DNA from 2 places in the Clostridium sp. 001 genome. Region 2 is predicted to be linked to the other one. Evidence: riboswitches for the same ligand, from Rfam matches in the RefSeq annotation. Region 2 holds a riboswitch; the other holds the start of a gene.

Region 1 (7,672 bases), 940 kb from region 2:
AATGTTCAAAGAAGAAAATATAGTTTGATTTACTGTATATATAAAGCTTGATTTTATTTGTTCTGCCAGTGTATTTCTAGCTGCATCAGTTATTTTAAGAGCTACTGGACTATTTTTTGTATTCACTTTATAAATGATTTGAGTTTTTTTAGGAGCATCTGATGTTATGCTGGTAATGTTCTTTGAGAAATCTTCTGGAATTTTTATCACCGCATAGTATGTACCATCTATAATACCCATATCTGCATTTTTAGCGTTTACAAATTTCCATCCTATTTTATGGTTATCTTTTAATTTTTCTACAATTTCATTTCCTGTATTTAAATTTTTCCCTTTCAAGTTCGTACCCTTGTCCTCATTAACTATGGCTACAGGAATGCTGCTTGTATTTCCATAAGGATCCCAACATGCTTTTATATTGACCCATGCATAGAGAGATGGAAGTATGCATACACCTGCAACAATCAACATTGTCATTTTATTTTTAACAATACTTTTCATATCTCTTTTAAAAACTTCTATAATATTTCTTAGCATATATGAATCCTCCTATTATAAATATCTAAAATAAATATATGGAAAATTGTTTTCAATAATGAAATAATATAATATTTTAGTATTAACTGACTAGTCAGTATTATTGAAACATTTTTTTTAATATATGTCAATAACTTATTTATAATATTATTCTTTATTTATTAGTAAAATTGTGCAAGAATATATTTGAGGTGAAACTTGTTATGTTTTCGGAACTGAAGATAAATAAAGAGAAACTTGTATATATACAGCTAAAAGATTATATTAAAGATATGATACTGAAGGGCATGCTTAGAAGCGGAGAAAAACTTCCTTCCACAAGAGAGATGGCTTCAATGCTAAAAATAAGCAGAAATAGCGTAATGTATGCTTATGAATTTTTGCAAGATGAAGGATTTGTATACATAAAAAAAGGAAGAGGTACCTTTGTATCGGATGTAAAAGTAGATTTTCAGGAAAAGTGGAGTATAGATTGGGAAGATAAAATAAATCAATATGGAAAACTTTCCGAAAGATTAGATATAATAAAACATGAAGCAAAATGGGAAAAAGGAATGATATCCTTTAAAAGTATAGCTCCTGATGAAAAACTTTTTAATGTAGATGAATTTAAAAAAGCTTTTTTAAATCGTATGTCTATAGAAGGAGAAAAAGTGTTGAATTATGGGTATGCTAAAGGTTATAGACCTCTTATTCAATATTTACTTAAATATATGGAAAGTAAAGGAGTTTGTACAAAGGAAAAGGATATACTTATAACAAATGGATTTACAGAAGGATTTGATTTGATATTATCTTGCCTTACGGACAGGGGAGATAATATACTGTGTGAAAATCCAACCCATAATACTGCAATTAAAATTATGAAATTACATGGACTCAATATAACTGGAGTGAAAGTTGAAAAAGATGGAGTATGTTTAAAGGATCTTAGTGAAGAGCTCGGTAAAAATAAATTTAAGATATCATATTTTATTCCATCCTATCAAAATCCTACAGGTATTGTCATGCCTCCTGAAAATAGGGTAAAATTGTATAATATACTTAAAAGTTATAATGTACCTATAATTGAAGATGGATTTAATGAAGAGCTTAGGTATTCAGGAACTCATGTATCACCTATAGCTGCTTTTAGCGGCAGTGGAAATAGTATCCTATATATAGGAAGCTTTTCAAAGGTATTATTCCCTGGAATAAGGATAGGATGGATACTCGCGGATAAAGTGCTTATAAACTATTTAGAGAGTTGTAAAAGGGCTAGGAATATTCACACTTCTTCTTTAGATCAGGCAATTTTTTATGATTACTTAAATCAGGGAAATTTTGAAAAGTACATAAAGAAAGCTCGAAGAGTATATAAGGAGAAATATGAATTTACCTTAAAGTGTGCAAGAGAGTATATTCCTTGCGAAGAGATATTGGGTGAGGGTGGTATGCATATATTTATAAAGCTAAAGAATATAAGCTCCAGAAAGCTTTTAGAAAGGTGCTGTAATAGAGGAGTAATATTTACTCCTGGTGATGTATTTTATGTAAATGATGAGGGATATGATACCTTTAGGCTTGGATTTTCAAGGGTCAGTGAAGAAGATATAAAAAAAGGAATTATGATAATAGGCCAGGAGGCTAAAAAAATAGGAGGATGGACTTGATGAAAAAAATATCGGAAAAAACACTGTATAAAGGAAAGTGGATTCAATTACAGGAAATAACTTATAAGGGAAAAAATAATGAGGACTTAAAGTGGGAAAGAATAAAGAGAACTAATACCACAAATACAGTAGTAATAATTAGCAAGCTTGTACCATCTAATAAGTATATATTTATCAAACAATACAGAGCTGCTATAGATAAATACGTTATTGGATTTCCAGCAGGTCTTGTGGAAGGGGATAATATAGGCGAAAATGCACTACGAGAATTGGAGGAGGAAACTGGATATAAGGGAGAAGTAAAGTCAATGAGCCCTTTGCTTTATTCAAATCCTGCACTTTTAACAGATAAAGTTACATTAGCAAGGGTTGATATATATGAAGATTTAATTGAAAATCAAATTCCTATACAGAAATTGGAGCCAGAGGAAGATATACAGGTAATTGCACTTCACAGAGAAGAACTTAAAGATTTTCTAATTAAAGAACAGGCAAGTGGAACTGCTATAGGAATGGGTGTATGGTATGTTTTTTATGGATTAAACTAACAAGAATGTTTTTGTATTTAGTTGAATAATAATTGTTAGTATGATATATTTTTAACAAGGAAGTAGGAAAATTAAAAAATTAGAATTGAAGGTGTATTTATGGAGGATTGGCTTTTTAAAAAAGATGAATACGTTCCCAAAGAAGATAAAGACAAATTTATAGATAAAAGTATATTTTCTATATTACATCTATTATCTCTTATTAAAAGGAACAATAAAGTAAATAATAGCTTTATGTACAATTTAAATCCTATGTTAAAACTTTCCTTTACTATCCTAAATATATTATTTTTATCATTGTCTAAAAATTTTACCTATATAATGCTTGTAGATGTTTATTTTCTACTAATTCTAAGTTTTTTAGATGTTCAAGATATAAAAAGAATACTGCTTTTAAGTATTTCTATTCCATTTTTTACATTTATAATGCTCATACCTTCCATACTTATGGGGAATATTAGAAATAGTGAAATGCTTTTACTAAAAGTAGCTGGTACTATAATTTCAATAAATGTTTTATCTTACACAACTAAATGGCATGATATAACTAAGGCACTAAAAATGTTTTTTATACCAGACATATTTATTTTGGTATTTGACATAACTTTAAAATATATTTATATATTAGGTGAATTTTCTTTGGACATGTTTTATGCACTAAAGCTTAGATCTATAGGAAGAAATAGTAAAAAATATTCTTCTATTTCAAAGATAATTGGCAGTTTATTTTTAAAATCAAAAGAAATGGGAGATGAAATGTATTGCGCTATGGAATGCAGGGGATTTACAGGAGAGTATGTGTCTCACAAAAAATTTAAATTTAAGTTTTTTGATCTAATATATTTAATAGTTAATGTATTTATCATAACTATGTATTTTTACATATCTAGGGTGGGATTAAGATGATAAAAATTGAGGACGCTTTTTTTAAATATAAAAATAATGAAGTATTAAAAGATATAAATGTAACTATAGAACAAGGAGAATCCATAGCACTTATAGGTGCAAATGGAAGCGGTAAATCTACCTTCTTAAAATTATTAAATGGAGTGGTATTTCCCACAAAAGGAAATTACTATTTTGGTGATGTGAAAATATGCAAAAATGAATTGGAAAGAGGTAATTTCTCAAAGAAGTTCCATAAAAAAGTAGGATTTGTATTCCAAAACTCCGACGCACAACTTTTTTGCTCTAGTGTATACGAGGAAGTTGCTTTTGGACCAAGGCAAATGGGAATGGATGAAGATGAAGTAAATAAAAGGGTAAATGACTGTCTAGAACTTTTAAATGTGAAAGATTTAGAAAACAGGGAGCCCTATAACATAAGTGGGGGAGAAAAAAAGAGAGTGGCTATAGCTGCTGTACTTGCTCTCAATCCTGAAGTTCTGGTTTTAGATGAACCTATGAGTGGAATAGACCCTAAGGGAAAGAAATTCTTAAATGATCTTTTTATCAAATTAAATAAAGCAGGGAAAACTATAATATGTTCAACACATGATTTTGAATATGTTAATGGACTTTTTAAACGAGTTCTTGTATTTTCTGAAGATCATCATATAATAAGGGATGACTCTTACAACAAAGTAATGGAAGATACTGAATTTTTAGTAAAATATAATATCAAATAATGCTATTAACTGTAATACTTTAGAATTACATGAAATTTTTATTTGTTTTATGTAATATATTGGACATTTCAAGTTGACATAAAACTCTAATTATAATAAACTTAGAGTATAAATTAAATAGAAGACTCAGGTGCCTTTATAGGTGAAAAGGGAATGCGGTTAAACTCCGCAGCAGCCCCCGCTACTGTATTTGATGATGAACTTTAGTTACCACTCTTAAAAGAGGAAGGTTAAAGTAAATATGAATCATAAGCCAGGAGACCTGCCTGATTGTTATTATATGCTTTCGGAGGGAGAGAAACTTTTAGTGTGTTTAACCTCAGCTTAAGTTGAGGTTTTTATGTTAAAGGCAGTTAGCTTTCTAAAGCTTACTGCCTTTTGGTTTTAATATAGATATGTGTGTATTAATTAAAAGTAAACTTTTTATTATATTTAGGAAGTTTTGGGAGGAGTAATTGTTATGGCAAAAATTATGATTCAGGGAACTGGTTCTTCTGTAGGAAAAAGTATAATTGTTTCAGCCCTTTGTAGAATATTTAAACAAGATGGTTATTCAGTGTGTCCTTTTAAATCTCAAAATATGTCATTGAATTCCTATATAACATTAGATGGCAAAGAAATGGGACGGGCTCAGGTACTTCAGGCTTATGCAGCTGGATTGCAGCCGGAAGCATATATGAACCCTATATTGTTAAAACCAACTTCAGATAAGAAATGCCAAATCATAGTTAACGGAAAAGTGTATGGCAACAGCACTGCTATGCAATATCATAATATGAAGCTGGAATTTAGGGATATGCTTAAAGAACACTTTGAAAAGATGGAGAAGAAATTTGACATAATAGTAATGGAAGGGGCAGGAAGTCCTGCAGAAATAAATTTAAGAGATAGAGACATTGTGAATATGGGTATGGCAGAATCAGTAGATGCACCAGTACTTTTAGCAGGAGACATAGACAAAGGAGGAGTATTTGCATCCATTGCAGGAACAATGTTGCTTTTTACAGAGGATGAGAAAAAAAGAGTAAAGGGTACTATAATAAATAAATTTAGAGGAGACAAAGATATACTGGAGCCTGGCCTTAAGATGCTTGAGGATATAGTAAAGGTACCTTGCCTTGGCGTCATACCTCATTTTAGATTGGCCCTTGAGGATGAAGATGGAGCTGTAGAATTCAATAAAAAGGTTACAGCACCTATTGACATAGCTGTAATAAAGCTGCCTCATATATCTAATTTTACAGATTTAGATGCACTTAAAAGTGAAGAAGACGTTTCCGTAAGATTTATAACATCTGTAGAAGAGTTTGGGAATCCGGATTTAGTCATTATTCCAGGAAGTAAAAATACTATAGAAGATTTACTTAAAATTAGGCAGTGCGGCCTTGAAGACCGTATAAAAGAATATAGTAAAACTGGACTTGTCATAGGACTGTGCGGTGGATATCAAATGCTTGGTAAAGTCATAGAAGATCCTTATGGAGTGGAGACAGATGTAGGAAAAGTAGAAGGTATAGGACTTTTGGACATAGAAACTATATTTGAAAAAGAAAAAGTTACAACTAGAGTAAATGCAAAAAGCGAAATTGACTTCCCAATGAAAAAGGACGGCGAATCCTTAACTAATAGAAAATTGGATGTATACGGATATGAAATACATATGGGAATATGCAAATATGGAAAAGATGCAAGACCATTATTTAATATAACTGATAAAAATGGTAAAAAGGTTGACACAGAAGATGGTGCCATAAATATGTCAGGAAATGTAATTGGATCTTATATACATGGAGTTTTTGATGGAATTGACTTTAGAGAATTCATTGTGAATAAAATAAGGGAAAATAAAGGATTAGGGTATAAAAAATCAAAAGCATATGAAAATCTCAGAGAAGGAGAATTGGATAAGTTAGCAAGCATAGTGCGAAAGAATTTAGATATAGATAAGATATATAGTATTATGGGCATTAAAAGATAATAATTAATATTAGAAAAGAGGGGTTAAATTTGTCCAGTTCTTTTGTATTTATGAATTTAATAGATATTGTGATAGCAGTTGTAATTGATTGGATAATTGGAGATCCCTATTGGTTTCCCCATCCCGTTATATATATAGGAAAACTTATATCTTATTTAGATAAAAAGGGAAGAAAGCTTTGTAAAAAAAATGAGAGCTTAAAGGCCTTTGGTGGTTTGATAGTATTTCTAGTAGCAATGGTTAGTTTTATTGTGCCTTTTGCAGTGCTGATGCTTTTAAGAAAAAATGTTATTTTATATAACATATTAAATACATTTATTATTTGGACAACTATTTCTGCTAAATGCCTTGCTGTAGAGGCGAAAAAAGTATCCTATGCCCTTAAAAAAGAAGATATTGAAGATGCAAGGACCAAGCTTTCTTATATAGTTGGAAGAGATACATCCTCTTTAAGCAGTCAGGAAATAATAAGGGCAGATGTGGAAACTGTGGCGGAAAATACTTCCGATGGAGTAATAGCACCACTTATATATGCAGCTATTTTTGGAGCACCACTTGCTATGCTTTATAAGGGGATAAATACCATGGATTCCATGCTTGGATATATGAATGAAAAGTATAGGTACATAGGATTTTTCCCTGCAAAGGTAGATGACGTATTTAACTTTATACCTTCTAGAATTACAGGGGTACTTATGTGTATATCAGCTTTTGTAGTAAAAGGAAATCCTTTTAAGTCTTTTAAAATAATGATAAGGGACAGGAAAAATCACAAGAGTCCTAACTGTGCCTATCCTGAGGCAGCAGCAGCTGGGGCTATGAGAATACAGCTTGGTGGCACAAATGTTTATTTTGGCCAAGTAGTATATAAACCTACTATAGGGGATAAACTTATGGAACTAAGTTTTAAACATATAGGACAGTGCATAATAATTATGTATTTTACTGAAATACTTTTTATGATTTTATGTGGAATAGTTATAATTGGATTACCCAGAGCGTAATTTAGAAAATTAATGATATAGGGATGTGTTATTATGGAACATGGTGGAGATATATATACAGAGGGACTTTTAAAGGGAAGAAAGCTTTTGGATTTCAGTTCAAATATAAATCCACTAGGAGTACCTTTAAGTTTCAAAGAAAATATAGAGAAAGCATTAAAAGATGTAGAAAAATATCCTGATGTGGAGTATAGACAACTTAAAAATTCAATAAAAGAGTACATAAATTTCTCGTTAAGTTATTTTTATATTGAAGAAGAAAAAATATCAAGCAGCATGGAAGATACAAACATTGTATTAGGCAATGGAGCTGCAGAAATAATAG
Region 2 (7,672 bases):
GGTAATAGAATGGCTATTGTTTTTCAGGATGCAGGAGGATCATTAACTCCTATTAAAAAAGTTGGTAATCAATTCATTGAAAGCATAAGAAGTCATTTTAATATTTCAAAAGCTGATGCATATGACAAAGCAGTTGATATGCTTGGAAAAATGAGACTTCCTGATACAAAGCGTATAATGAATTCTTATCCTTTTGAACTTAGTGGAGGTATGAAGCAAAGAGTAGGTATAGCCATAGCCATGACTATGGAACCAGAAATATTATTGGCAGATGAGCCAACCAGTGCACTTGATGTAACGGTACAAGCACAGGTGGTCAGGCAAATGATGGAACTTAGAGACAATTTCAATACAAGCATAATAATAGTTACACATAATATGGGAGTAGCATCTTATATGTGCGATAAAATAGGAGTAATGCAAAGTGGTGAATTGGTTGAGTGGGGAAATAAGGATGAGGTGATAAACAATCCAAAGTGCCAATATACTGTAAAACTTTTATCAGCAATACCTGAATTGGAGGAATGTAATCTTGCTTCAAGAGAAAGAACCAATATTGACAATAAAGAATGTTGTAAAGCAATTTGATTTGCAGGATGGAAAAAAGTTAACTGCAGTTGATAATGTAAGTTTAAAACTATATTCAGGAGAATGTTTGGGGATAGTTGGAGAAAGCGGCTGTGGTAAAAGTACTTTAGCAAATGTAATTACCAATTTGGAAACTTTGACTTCAGGAGAGATTATTTATAATAAGAGAGATATTTCAAAGTTGAAGGGGGAAGAGCTTAGACAAAATCGAAGAAAACTCCAGATGATATTTCAAGATCCTTCTGAATCCTTCAATCCCCGTATGAGGATTGGACAAATTATAAGTGAGCCACTTTTAAATTTTAAACTTATGAATAAAGTTGATGCTGAATTGAAGACAAAGAAACTCCTTCAAATGGTGGGGATCAGTGATAAATTTATGAACAGATATCCCCATCAGCTAAGTGGAGGACAAAAGCAAAGAGTTGCAATAGCAAGAGCTCTATCTTTGGAACCCGAAATTATAATATGTGATGAAGCTACTTCTGCGTTAGATGTTTCCGTGCAGGAACAGGTGCTTAAGCTTCTTATAAATTTGAAAAAAGAAAAGGGACTATCATATATTTTTATATGTCATGACTTAGCAGTGGTTAGCAATATCAGTGATAGAATTATCGTGATGTATCTTGGACGTATTGTTGAAACAATTGACAGTGATAGACTTACTACTGCTGCAGTCCATCCATATACAAAGGCACTTTTAGCATCAGTGTTTTCTGTTAAAGAAAGAGAAAATACTGAAGTAGAAATAATAAAAGGTGAGCCGCCAAGTGCTTCTGATATACAGCCAGGCTGCAGTTTTAATTCCAGATGTACAAAATGCAAAGATATATGCTTTAAGGAAAAACCTGAATTAAAAGAAATAGAAAAAGGTCATTTAGTGACCTGTCATTTATTCGATGACTAACTATGACAGGGGGACATTGATTAATGCAAATATTAAAAGTAGGAAATATGTGTGCCAAAACTGGAGAAAAAGTATCAGGTTATGTACAAGTAAAGGGAACGGATATAGAACTTGCAGTTACCATTATTTGTGGAGAAAAGGAAGGAAAAACAGTATTCATTTCTGGAGGAGTGCATAATGCAGAATATGTGGGAATTGAGACAGCCATTGAAATAGCTAATGAGATTTTACCATCACAATTAACAGGAAATCTTATTATATTACATTTGATGAATAGGACGGGATTCGAACATCGGACTATGAGTATGGTATATGAGGATGGTAAAAATTTAAATAGAGAGTTTCCTGGAAATGCACAGGGAACAACTGCAGATAGAATCTGTCATACGGTTGTAACAGAATTTCAAAAAAATGCAGATTATTATATTGATCTTCACTGTGGAGATGGGTATGAAGAGCTAACACCCTATGTATATTGTGTAGGAGTGGCTGTTCCAGAAGTCGTTAAAGCAGCAAAAGGTATGGCTGAAGTGATAAATGTTCCTTATTTGGTGCAGTCTCCTTGTGGCAGTGGAGGTTCTTATAATTATGCTGGTTCCTGTGGAATTCCTAGTATTTTGATTGAGAGAGGTTGTATGGGACGGTGGTCGAAAGAAGAAGTGGAATTGGGAAAAAAAGATGTTAGAAATGTGCTGCGATACTTAAAAGTCTTACAGGGGGAGGTTTCTAAAAGAACTTATCATCCTGTTGATGTGGGAAATGTGATCTGCAAAAATGCTGAACACACAGGCTGCTGGTATCCAACGAAAAAAGCAGGTGCTAATTTTAGAAAAGGGGAAATATTAGGTTACATTAAAGATTATTTTGGCAATGTTTTGGAAACCTGCACTGCTGAAATGGACGGAATATTACTTTATCAGGTGGCTAGTTTATGTATCATTAAAGGGGATTCCATGGTGGCCTATGGAGAAAATCCAAATCACAAAGAAGGGGCAAAAGGAACGGATGGTTAAGAAATTAGCTAGATCATTGGTTGAATATAATGAATAATTTGAAAAAGAGTATTAATTTAACAGACGGCATTATATGGAAACAGATACTACTTTTTGCACTGCCGCTTTTGGGATCCAACTTGATTCAACAATTATATAATACAGTTGATTTGATTTTTGTTGGGAATTATCTTGGCAAAGAAGCTGCAGCAGCAGTTGGAGCTAGTTCCTTGATTGTCACCTGCTTGGTAGGATTTTTTACAGGAATGTCAATAGGAGCAAGTGTTGTTATTGCTAATATTGTTGGATCGAGGAAAAAAGAGAAATTAAAAGATGCAATACATACGGCAATAGGATTGAGTTTTCTCGGAGGAATAGTGCTTTTTATTATTGGCTATATAGGTGCACCATATTTTTTAAAGTGGATGAATGTTCCAGGGGAAATATTGAAATCGGCTGTTTCCTATATAAGAATTTATTTTTTAAGCCTCATTTCAATTATTACCTATAACATGGGCTCCGGTATTATACGAGCCATGGGTAATTCCAAAACACCAATGTATATACAACTTTTTGGTGGGATTGTTCATGTATTAATGGATGCATTGTTTATAGCTATTTTTCAAAATGGTGTTAATGGGGTTGCATGGGCAACGCTTTTATCGCAGACTGTAACTGCTGTATTGATATTATATTATTTGACACATTTAGAGGGCGAATATAGATTACAATTTAGAAAAATACGAATACATAAAGAAATACTGTTACCTATTCTTAAAATTGGAATACCGTCAGGGTTTCAAAGTATTGTAATAACATTGTCCAATGTTTTGGCACAATATCATATTAATAGCCTTGGTGTAAATGCAATTGTTGCATTTACTGCATATTTTAAAGTGGAATTACCTGTTTATCTTCCAATTGTAGCTTTTGGACAAGCAATTACAACGTTTTCCGGGCAGAATGTGGGTGCAGGAAATATTGAAAGGGTAAAAAAGGGAGCCAAGGTATGTATACTAATGGGAATAGGGGTAACCATAGTATCAAGTACGCTTTTGTTGATATTTGGACGCCAAGCTTTTGGAATATTTAATCATGATAGTATGGTAATTGATTATGGAATTCGAATAATAAGTACGTCATTTCCATTTTATTGGATTTATGTTATTTTGGAAGTATTGGGCGATACTATAAGAGGCGCAGGAAAAGCGACTCCACCAATGGCAATTATATTATCTAATATATGCGTACTTAGAATTGTATTGCTCTTTACTATAATGCATTTCTATCATGATGTTCGGGGAGTAGCAATTACATATCCCATAACCTGGGCTACAACAGCACTTTGTATGGCTTTCTATTATCTAAAAGGTAATTGGGCGAAGAAGTTAGGCACTTCCCCCACTTTAGTAGAAGATGGGGGTGTTAGCAATGGTAACGATCGGATAAAAATATTTAAATAGATGAATCTATCAGTATCAAAATAAAACTAAATTAAAGTAATTTATCAATATGGTACGAGAAAAATATTCAAAATGATAAACAGAGTTCTTGGTTTCAGGTGGAGTTTTTTTCTCCTACTGAAACTTATTAACAGGATTCTTAGTGCTTTAGCACTTAGAAGGCGTTATCCTTTAGGGGAAATAGTTATCTAGGGGTGTAGCAGCCGTTATGCACAGCATAAGAACTCTAAATCGCTGAAGCTCAAGAGTTCTAATATCCCCCACTTTATAAGAAGATGGGGGTACTACGGTTGTAGGCATCGGATAAAATTTATAATTTTAAGTAGGAATATTGCAAGATGAAGAATTGGCATATAAATTGCTTCTTAAATTAATATAGTTTTGAAATAAATTTAATTATTTAAACCCTAAACTCTAAAATAAAAAGTATTTAACAGCAGTCCCTCCTGCACTTAAGTACTTTTTACTTTATTTTGACAATCTTATTGTACATTTATTTTATCTGATGGCTACCTACTGTAACACTCCCACGCACACAGCGAAAGCGACTATCACCAAATCAAAGATTTGGGATATCTGCTTTTCCCACTAAGTAAGATTCGTTGATATAAACCAAAATAATAGGCATAAAATTTGCGGTATTGATATATACCTTATATATTTGTATAATTAAGATATATGTACAAAGTATATATAAATAATGTTTAAAGGGGAATGTATTATGAAAAAATTAGTTGTTAAAGATAAGTCTTTATGTATGTCTTGTTTAAGTTGTGAAATGGCTTGTTCCGAGGCATTTTACAAAACCTACGGCAATTCTTGTATTAAGATTGATGAAGGAAAAGATGGATCTGTAGATTTAAAAGTATGCAATCAATGTGGAGTGTGTGCTAAAAAATGTCCTGAAGAGGCAATTAAACAAAATGCTAAGGGAATATATATGATAGATAAAAAAGCTTGTACTGGCTGTGGTACATGTGTAGAAGCCTGTCCAAAAGGTATTATTGTAAAAGTAGAAGACAAGCCTAATCCAAGTAAGTGTATGGCATGTGGTATTTGTGTTAAAGCTTGTCCTATGGGAGTACTTGAAATTCAAGAAGATTAAAATGTTTAATAATGGATTTATTGAGAAAATAATGTTGACTTTTCAAAATTTTTGCCCTAAACTTAATATAAAGGTAATAAAATTTAATATTTTTACTATTAGGTGCTGTCAAATTGATAGTTAAAAGGGAAAGTGTAAAAAACACTGCAGCCCACCGTTACTGTATGGAGGATGAAACCCTAGTTATGTCACTGGATTTTTATATCTGGGAAGACAGGGAAGTAAGATGAATCTGAGCCAGGAAACCTGCCTGATATGTCGGTGATGCTTTCGGAGGGGAAGACAATGCTATGTTTATTGAAAAAGTAAACGGTTATATTAACATGAAAGAACAGAGATGTTTTTTAGTTATTAACCATTATGGGAAATTATGTTATATAGAGACCTTCGAAGGGAGAGGGTCTCTTTTTATTTTACAGGAATTTATCTGATGACAAGAACGCTGTTTATGGACAATCAAGTAAGTCATCAGATTTGTTCTTACTTTAGAATAACCCCTCCGTCATCAATGAAAGAACTAAATGCAGTAGATTAGACAGGCGAGTACAAAAAGGAAGGTGATTAGATAGAGTGAATTGTAAAAATAAGTTGAATAAAAAATATGAAAGGTAAGGGTGAATCCTATGGATGAAAATGTAAAATTGGAAGAGGAAAAGGAACTATATTCAAATAGATTAGAGCTTTCTGGAAGTGTATATGATTTTCAGTTAGATTTTATGAAGGTGTATAAAAAAGATGTAAAAGATAGTGTGAAGATATTTATGAGTCCGCAGCAGGCAAAAAGTGTTTGTATGATGCTTACGAAATCAGTAGAAAAGTATGAGGATACTTTTGGAGAAATTAATATAAATCCTAAAACTAACGCTGAGTTAAATAAGCAATAGACATTTTAACAGTATTTAGGATAAACTTTAGCATTAAAATTTATCTGATGTCAAGAACTCTGTTTATAGAAAATTGTGTTGTATTATTGAAATTTACACTAATTTAATAAAGTTTTTATAAATTATTGACAAATAAGTGGAGTTGGTGTACTGTAAAGGTAATGACAATTGTAAAATAAATGATAATTTTGAATAGGTTTCTTTTTTAGGAATTAATAGGGAAAGTGGTGAAAAACCACTGCAGCCCCCGCTGCTGTAAGGAAGATGAAATTCACAGAATGCCACTGAAGATATAATCTTTGGGAAGGTGTGAAAAGTAAGATGATACCAAGCCAGTAGACCTGCCTGTTACAAACATATATGGTTCTTTCGGTGGGAAAGGTAAGTATTCAATGCCAGTAACATCTGTTTACATTAAATATTTATAAATTCATGTCGTATACTGGAGACCTTCGAAAGAAAGAGGGTCTCTTTTTATCTTTTATTTACACAAATATATATTTATTTACGTTAATCTAATCTCACCTGAATTACCACCTGGTTTATTTTTCACAAAGGTTAAAAATATGATTGCTATTATATTTAACTTTCTAGGAGGTGATCGATATAAAAGTGTAAAAATTTTATCATTGTCTTTTAAATTTGGACAAGCAACAATTAAAAATTTAAAAATTTGGAGGAGTGTATAAAATGATTAGAAGATTAAAAAACAAATTATTTGCGACACTATGTATAACAACATTAACTTTGGGAGTTGTAGCTGCACCGTCAGCTTTTAATAGTGTAAAAGCTGATGCTGCTCCAACAAAGACTGTCTATGTGGATGTTGAGAAAAATGTTTTAGGAGAAGCACCTATTTTACAGCCAGTAAAAGTTACACTCAGTGATACGAATACCATTGCTGATGCTACAAAGCAGGCTGTAGGTGATGGAAATGTAAATATAGTTTCAAGCAAATATGGTAGCTATGTAACAGGTTTTAAGGATACTACAGATAATCAATCGGCATTTACTAATAATTATCTGACTGATTTTAAGACAGAACTTAAAACTGTAACTAAAGGTATTGTCTTCAGGACAAATATACCAAATCAGCCTATTGTTACCGATGCAAATTATTTAAGTGAAAAAGAATGTGATGGAATTTCAGGCTGGATGTTTACAGTTAATAATGTAGATCATGCTAACTCAACTTATTATGATGGAAGTACAACATTAGCTAATGTACCGGATGGTGCTGCAATACGCTGGGAATTTTCAGCAGCAGCAGGATGCGATTTAGGATTAGCAGGATATTTACCAGATGGAACACTTAACCAACAATATGGAACTTACAATTGGAATACAACTGCAACTCCTGCATTCTTTAGTGGAAGAGCAGATAAAACAAATCTTATAGCAAAAATGGCAAATCATGTAAATAAAACAGACACAGCTTATACCAATGCATTAACTCAATTGGAGACATTACAAGCTACACAAGACGCTGTTAATGCTGCAGCTAGTGCTTTATAATAAAAGCAGATTTTCCCTAATTGATTAAGCAAATGTTTTAGATTGATACCGGGTTAAGATGTATTTTTAACCCGGTATTTATTACATAGTTTTAGAAAAATTAGAAAGGAGACAAAATGAAAAAGGTATGGAAAAAGATTAGTCTTGCTTTGATGCTTATATTTACGTTGATGACATTTGCACCATATACGGTTGCGGCAGATGCTTCACCATTGGCA

Evidence for each region. Region 2 has a riboswitch for cobalamin ahead of B5S50_RS01220 (DUF3467 domain-containing protein). Riboswitches for the same ligand answer to the same signal wherever they lie in the genome.
Region 1: another riboswitch for cobalamin. It lies ahead of B5S50_RS05450 (cobyric acid synthase); the one in region 2 lies ahead of B5S50_RS01220 (DUF3467 domain-containing protein).

The regions. Positions count from the first base shown of each region.
Region 1 covers NZ_CP020473.1:1,207,832-1,215,503, reverse strand. The annotation lists gene B5S50_RS05475 (YhgE/Pip domain-containing protein) at 1-537, opposite strand, end outside; gene B5S50_RS05470 (PLP-dependent aminotransferase family protein) at 741-2,189, shown strand; gene B5S50_RS05465 (NUDIX hydrolase) at 2,189-2,737, shown strand; gene B5S50_RS05460 (energy-coupling factor transporter transmembrane protein EcfT) at 2,837-3,643, shown strand; gene B5S50_RS05455 (energy-coupling factor ABC transporter ATP-binding protein) at 3,640-4,365, shown strand; cobalamin riboswitch at 4,477-4,650, shown strand; gene B5S50_RS05450 (cobyric acid synthase) at 4,826-6,343, shown strand; gene cbiB (adenosylcobinamide-phosphate synthase CbiB) at 6,394-7,347, shown strand; gene B5S50_RS05440 (histidinol-phosphate transaminase) at 7,381-7,672, shown strand, end outside.
Region 2 covers NZ_CP020473.1:267,889-275,560, reverse strand. The annotation lists gene B5S50_RS01245 (ABC transporter ATP-binding protein) at 1-588, shown strand, start outside; gene B5S50_RS01240 (ABC transporter ATP-binding protein) at 533-1,495, shown strand; gene B5S50_RS01235 (M14 family metallopeptidase) at 1,519-2,508, shown strand; gene B5S50_RS01230 (MATE family efflux transporter) at 2,538-3,950, shown strand; gene B5S50_RS01225 (4Fe-4S binding protein) at 4,672-5,055, shown strand; cobalamin riboswitch at 5,139-5,324, shown strand; gene B5S50_RS01220 (DUF3467 domain-containing protein) at 5,679-5,939, shown strand; cobalamin riboswitch at 6,117-6,303, shown strand; gene B5S50_RS01215 (hypothetical protein) at 6,630-7,454, shown strand; gene B5S50_RS01210 (Ig-like domain-containing protein) at 7,571-7,672, shown strand, end outside.